2 regions of the Vibrio sp. JC009 genome follow, and region 1 is predicted to be linked to the other one. Evidence: predicted binding sites of a transcription regulator. Region 1 holds the regulator's gene; the other holds the start of a gene.
The links. The regulator CRP, encoded in region 1, controls carbon source genes, mostly activating them, when cyclic AMP is high. The targets are predictions, from matches to a motif close to TGTGANNNNNNTCACA.
Positions count from the first base shown of each region.

Region 1 (3,421 bases):
GGAATTCTGGCTGGAGCAGGCGCTTCCTGCCTACTATCAACATATTAAGCAGTAATGTGAGAAAGCGACTATGATTATCCCTTGGGAACAGATAAACCCGGAGACACTGGAAAATCTGATTAAAGAATTTATTCTCCGTGAAGGAACCGATTACGGTGAAGTGGAAGTGTCACTGGAAGATAAAGCCGATCAGGTCAGAGAGCTGATAAAATCCGGAGAGGCCGTCATTCTCTATTCAGAACTGCACGAGACCGTAGATATAAAGTTAAGACGCGAGTTATAAGTAATTAAACCAATCCAGGACAAGGAATGTCATGTCAGCAAAACATCCCATCATAGCAGTAACAGGTTCATCGGGAGCCGGTACATCCACCACCTCTGAAGCCTTCAGAAAAATGTTCAATATGATGGACGTAAAAGCTGCCTGGGTGGAAGGTGACAGTTTCCACCGATACACCCGGCCAGAAATGGATGTGGCTATCCGCAAAGCCAAAGAGCAGGGAAAACACATCAGCTATTTCGGCCCGGAAGCCAATGATTTTGCTGCTCTCGAGCAGTTCTTCAGAAAGTACGGAGATGAAGGCACAGGTCAAATCCGTCGCTATCTGCACTCCTTTGACGAAGCGGTTCCCTATAACCAGATGCCCGGCACTTTCACCCCCTGGCAGGATCTGCCGGAGAACACAGATGTTCTGTTTTATGAGGGTTTACATGGTGGCGTAAGAGACGGAGATATTAACGTCTCCCAGCATGTGGATATGCTGATAGGCATGGTGCCGATAGTGAACCTGGAGTGGATACAGAAATTTATCCGCGATACGCGTGACAGAGGACATTCACGGGAAGCAGTGATGGACTCCATTGTCCGCTCCATGGATGACTACCTGAATTACATTACCCCTCAGTTTTCCCGCACTCATATTAACTTTCAACGGGTCCCCACAGTGGATACCTCTAACCCTTTGGATGCCAAAGCAATTCCGAGTCTGGATGAAAGTTTTGTTGTAATTAGGTTAAGAGGTATGAAAAATGTTGATTACCCGTACCTTCTGGCCATGCTCGACGGTTCTTTTATGTCACGCCACAATACGCTTGTGGTACCGGGGGGTAAAATGAGTTTTGCCATGGAACTGATCATACGTCCTATGCTTGCCCAACTGATAGAAACCGGTAAAATCGGTTAAAATGTTAACATTTGTCACATTTTTTCCAAGTCCGTGATCATGTGCACGAATTTGCGTAAAAAATCGCGTTTTTAAAGCGATCAAAATCAAGAAATCGATTGCAAAAAGAGATAATATTCTTAATCGAATTATAAGTTGCTTGCAGCTTTCAAAGAGAAATCCTATGCTAAACCACCTAATTGAGTGGCTTAGCAGCAAAGGAAAGCTGCTGAGCAGCAGGCCCTGCAGATAAAGTGAGATAATTATGGTTCTAGGTAAACCTCAAACCGATCCAACACTAGAGTGGTTTCTTTCACACTGTCATATTCATAAGTACCCATCAAAGAGTACTCTGATTCATGCTGGTGAAAAGGCTGAAACTCTGTATTACATTGTAAAAGGCTCTGTGGCTGTCCTAATCAAGGATGAAGAAGGTAAGGAAATGATTCTTTCTTATCTGAACCAGGGTGACTTTATTGGTGAACTGGGTCTTTTCGAAGAAGACCAGGAGCGTACAGCATGGGTTCGCGCTAAATCTCCATGTGAAGTAGCAGAAATTTCATTTAAGAAATTCCGTCAGCTAATTCAGGTAAACCCAGACATTCTGATGCGTCTGTCAGCTCAAATGGCAAGCCGCCTTCAGGTAACCAGCCAGAAAGTTGGTGACCTTGCGTTCCTTGACGTTACAGGCCGTATCGCACAAACACTTCTGAACCTGGCTAAGCAACCGGATGCAATGACTCACCCGGACGGCATGCAGATCAAGATCACCCGTCAGGAGATTGGTCAGATTGTTGGCTGTTCACGTGAAACCGTTGGCCGTATCCTGAAGATGCTGGAAGAACAGAATCTGATTTCTGCACACGGTAAAACTATCGTGGTTTACGGTACTCGTTAATTCTTTAGCGAAACAGTTTGTAAAAAGCGCAGCTCACGGGCTGCGCTTTTTTTATACCTTTTACTTACTACCCTTACCCCTTACCACTGGGTCATTCCGGAAGTTGCGAAGCTTCTATCCGGAATCTACTGTCAGCGCGTAGTAGGGCAGAAGAAACCTCTGACTCTACAACACCCAGAAAGTAGATCTCGGATATTGCTTTGCAATTCCGAGATGACGGCAGTGGGAGACAGCAAGAAATGTGCATCTTTTTACTGAACAATTAGCTTTAAGCAAGTATGGGCTACTGGTGACCAAAAGCTATTTAAGCTAACCTAAGCCAATTACAAAGAAAAAATCCAGTAAAAAACAATGGAAAAATTCGAATCAATTTACCAAAGAGCTGCCGAGCGTAAAGGGGGAGAAAAGCGCCTTGAGGAATTGCTCAGCAAGCCACTCAGCAGTGAAGAACTGGCAGCCATATCCAACGATCGCTGGCTTTCGGCTTTTACCATGAAAGTGTTTCAGTCGGGTATCTCATGGAGTGTGGTCCGCAAAAAGTGGCCTGACTTTGAAGAGGCATTTTTCGGGTTTAAGATCGAATCATTACTTATGCTGTCGGATGAACAGTGGGAAACCAAAGCACAGAACCCGGCTATCATACGCCACCTGACCAAAGTAATGTCCATCCCGGCCAATGCCCATATGATCCATAGCGCTTCCATTCAACATGATTCATTTGGTCAGATGGTGGCAAACTGGCCGAAAGAGGAGATTACCGGGCTTTGGGAGTACCTGAAAAAGAATGGAGCCCGTCTGGGCGGAAACACAGGTCCATACGCTTTAAGAACTCTGGGAGTCGATACTTTTATACTTTCATCCGATGTTGAATCTCATCTGCGCAATATCGGGATAATTGATTCAGGAAGAGGGACGAAGCGAGCACTGAATGCAGCAAACAAAGCCTTTGCACAGTGGCAACAGGAGTCCGGCCGTTCGCTTACTGAGATTAGCCAGACTATTGCGTTTAGTTGTGGGGATAATCGGGTGGTTTGAGCTATCAGCCTGACTCTTATACACAAATATTAAAGTGAACAGAGAACGGTTCTCCCCCTTAATTGAAAAGCCTAATTGGTTGATAAAGCTAATAGAAGGGGGAGTTAGAGGGGGTTGGTTATGCCATGCATGGTTAAACAACCAAAACTTAACCCCATGAGAAGCAACCCCTCCCCGCCTCCCCTTCGATGTTACTTCTTCGAAAATCCGTCCTTTTGATGCTAAGGGGAGGAGCATTCTTTGGCTCCTTAAACTTGTGTATAAGAGTCAGGCTATCAGCTATCAAAATAAAAGGTTCTAGCCTTTCTGACTAATTTCTCGACTC
Region 1 is NZ_CP092106.1:254,907-258,327, reverse strand. Features, by position in the region: gene L3Q72_RS01230 (hydrolase) at 1-55, shown strand, start outside; gene L3Q72_RS01225 (YheU family protein) at 71-283, shown strand; gene L3Q72_RS01220 (phosphoribulokinase) at 315-1,184, shown strand; gene crp (cAMP-activated global transcriptional regulator CRP) at 1,429-2,061, shown strand; gene L3Q72_RS01210 (DNA-3-methyladenine glycosylase I) at 2,413-3,096, shown strand; gene L3Q72_RS01205 (transcriptional regulator) at 3,394-3,421, opposite strand, start outside.

Region 2 (3,421 bases), 1.5 Mb from region 1:
AGAGAGACATCAAAGCTGAGTTTTTTGAGATCCCTTCCATCGTAGACACCGTCCTTATTCGCGAATCTATCCAGAAGCTGGAGCAGGATCTACTTCAGCGCGGCGATTCCATCAAGCTGAATGCCAGTTGCGGACTTCGGCACAGGCTGCTTACCGTTTACGAGATGTTCCGCAGAAACAGTTGGGAAATATTTGTGGTAGAACCTAACAGCGACAAGATCTGCTGGCTCTACCCGGAAAACCTGCCTGATATTCAGGTCGCCGACAAAATTACCATTTCAGATTACCTCACCATCTTTGGTGCCAGAGCTGAATTTAATGAACAGGAAATCCCGGAGCAGCTTAACCTGAAGCTCTATAAGCTAGGGCAGAAGTGGGCAGGCAACGCACTTGAATTAGGTCCGGGCCTTGCCACGCTAAACTATCTGGCCACCACCTGTCGTAAAGAGCAAAAACTGGATGTGGCACTGACAGAAAAGCAACAGGGCTACCGTGAGCTGAATATGCTGCTGACAGACCTGGTAGACACTGAACTGGCAGACTATGAAAACGGCATTCTGACCTTTAAAAGCGAAGATGCCCGACGCTTCTCCAACGGCGAATGGCTGGAAACTCTGGTTCACAGCACAGTAAAACAGATCCAGGATGAGCTGCCGACCATTCAGGACCACTCCCTGAATGTTCAGGTCTACCGCCAGCTTGGCGAGCGCGAAGTCAGAAACGAGCTGGATGTGGCATCCGTGGTCAATAACAAGCTGCATATCATCGAATGTAAGACCAAAGGCATGCGCGACGACGGCGATGACACACTATACAAACTGGAATCACTAAGAGACCTGCTGGGCGGTCTTCAGGCAAGAGCTATGCTGGTCAGCTTCCGCCCTCTTCGCCACAACGATATTACCCGCGCAGAAGATCTGGGCCTGGCGCTTATCGGGCCGGATGAGCTAAAGCAGCTTAAGGAACATTTGCATGCATGGTTTGATGCGGCTGGGGGGCATGAGGGGTTATAGGCCTATGGGGCTATGGGGGCGGTCGCTTCGCTTCCTGCTGGGCCCTGGGAATACGAACACAAAAAGCTCTGCACTACTGCAGAGCTTTTTTATAACTATAGATCATGCTACTTTCCAGGACCAAGAGCCCCATAGCCCATAGCCCATAGCCCATAGCCCAAAATTACAACATCTTACGAGCAGCCTCAACCACAACCTTAATCGAACGAGCCTCAGTCTCTTTCAGCGTCGAATGATCTGGGATCTCTTTCTGCGTACGGTTGATGATAACACCCGCCACACAACCCGCTTTCAGGCCTGAGCTTGCGCACATAGTCAGAAGGGTTGCGGATTCCATTTCGAAGTTCAGCACACCCATGTCCTGCCACTCTTGCATTGAGCCCTGGAAACGCTTCACAACGCGGCCGGAGAAGGTGTCGTAACGCTCCTGGCCCGGGTAGAAGGTATCACTTGAAGCTGTCACGCCCATATGTACCGTTGCGCCAGTCTCTTCTACTGCTGCTTTCATTGCTGTTGCTACTTCAAAATCTGCAACTGCCGGGAATTCCATTGGAGCGAAGTGAAGGCTTGCACCGTCCAGACGTACAGAGCCTGTAGAAACAATCATATCGCCTACATTCACATGCGGCTGAATTGCACCTGTAGTACCAACACGCAGGAATGTACGAACACCGCACTGCGCCAGCTCTTCTACGGCGATAGACGTTGAAGGGCCACCGATACCGGTTGAACAGATAACTACTGACTTACCATCCAGTTCAGCACGGTAAACGTTGTATTCACGATGACGTGCAAGCTGAACAGGATTTTCCATCTCGTTTGCGATCTTTGGCACACGATCCGGATCACCTGGGATAATTGCTACAGTTGCACCATTTAAATCGGCTTCGGTAATACCCAGATGGAAAACTGGTTGAGACATATTTGACTCCTTTTGTTGGCAATGCCAGTAGTGGTTGTGGGATACAGAGAAACTGTAGCTGAACATATCCGGAATTATAGTGATCGCATTCACAATACATAATGTTACAAAATGACACATTACAGAATTAATCGGTTTGCATCACACTTTTAAGTGAATTTAGATTAGTAATTGCGCTTTTGAACAAGCATAGCAGGTATCCGGAAGTTCACCCCGGATACCTGAAATGACACCGCTATCTGGCTCTTAAAAGTCTTAAGGCGTTCAGTGTCACCAGCACCGTGGCTCCGCTGTCCGCCAGAACCGCTACCCAAAGGCCGGTGATACCGAGGATACTGGTCACTAAGAAAATCCCCTTCAGACCTAACGCCAGAGCAACATTCTGTCGGATATTGGCCAGTGTAGCTCTGGACAGGCGTACCATGGTCGCCACTTCGTCCAGACGGTTATGAGACAGCGCTGCGTCGGCCGTTTCAAGCGCAATATCGGTGCCACTTCCCATGGCGATGCCCACTGAAGCCGATTTCATTGCCGGAGCATCGTTAATACCGTCACCGACCATAGCCACGTTTTTCTCCGTTGCCAGTTGCCTGATATGAGAGACTTTATCCTCCGGCAGCAGACCGGCAGCATAATCAATCCCAATCTGGCTGCCGATCACAGCGGCGCTTCTTTGGTTATCTCCTGTGAGCATAACGCAATCAATGCCCTGAGATTTAAGCTCAGAAACCGTTGCCCTGGCTTCTTCACGCAGCTCATCACGAAAGGCAATAATGCCGATGCATTTATCATCTCTCACCACAACGGCCAGTGTTTTGCCTTCAGACTCCAGCGAAAAGATATGCTCTTCGATTTCAGCCTTCTCAGGTTCGGGCAGTTTCCCCGGAGCCACTATCAGGTAATGACTTCCGTCCAGACACCCTTGCACTCCTGCTCCGGCTAAATGCTCTCTCTGCTCAGCCTCCGGTACGGTCAGCTTTTCTTCAAAGGCTTTATTCAGAATCGCCAGAGCCAGAGGATGGGAAGAGCCGGTTTCAATAGATGCGGCGCTTATCAGCAATTGCTCTTCGCTGACACCGTTTAGCGTAATCACATCTGTGACTCTCGGTTTGCCTTTGGTCAGAGTACCCGTTTTATCAAAAGCGATAGCCTGAACGCTTCCCAGTTGTTCCAGCACTGCCCCGCCCTTGATCAGAATACCTTTCCTTGCCGCAGCAGCCAGACCGGACGTAATGGCCGCCGGGGTGGAAATAACCAGAGCGCACGGACAAGCGATAAGAAGCAGCGCCAGTCCGCGGTATAACCAGGTTTCCCATGGCTGAGCAAAAAGCAGTGGCGGCGTCACAATAACCAGAAGGGAAACCAGCATCATTGCCGGCGTATACCATCGGCTGAACCGGTCTAAAAATCGCTCTATTGGTGCTTTATGGGACTCAGCATCCTCAATCAGGTGAAGAATACGGTCCACCGCATTTTCTCCCTGCTC
Region 2 is NZ_CP092106.1:2,084,919-2,088,339, forward strand. Features, by position in the region: gene L3Q72_RS09250 (DUF1887 family protein) at 1-1,013, shown strand, start outside; gene udp (uridine phosphorylase) at 1,177-1,935, opposite strand; gene L3Q72_RS09260 (zinc/cadmium/mercury/lead-transporting ATPase) at 2,171-3,421, opposite strand, start outside.
Region 2: the regulator CRP is predicted to act here: its motif matches at 2,014-2,029, upstream of udp (uridine phosphorylase).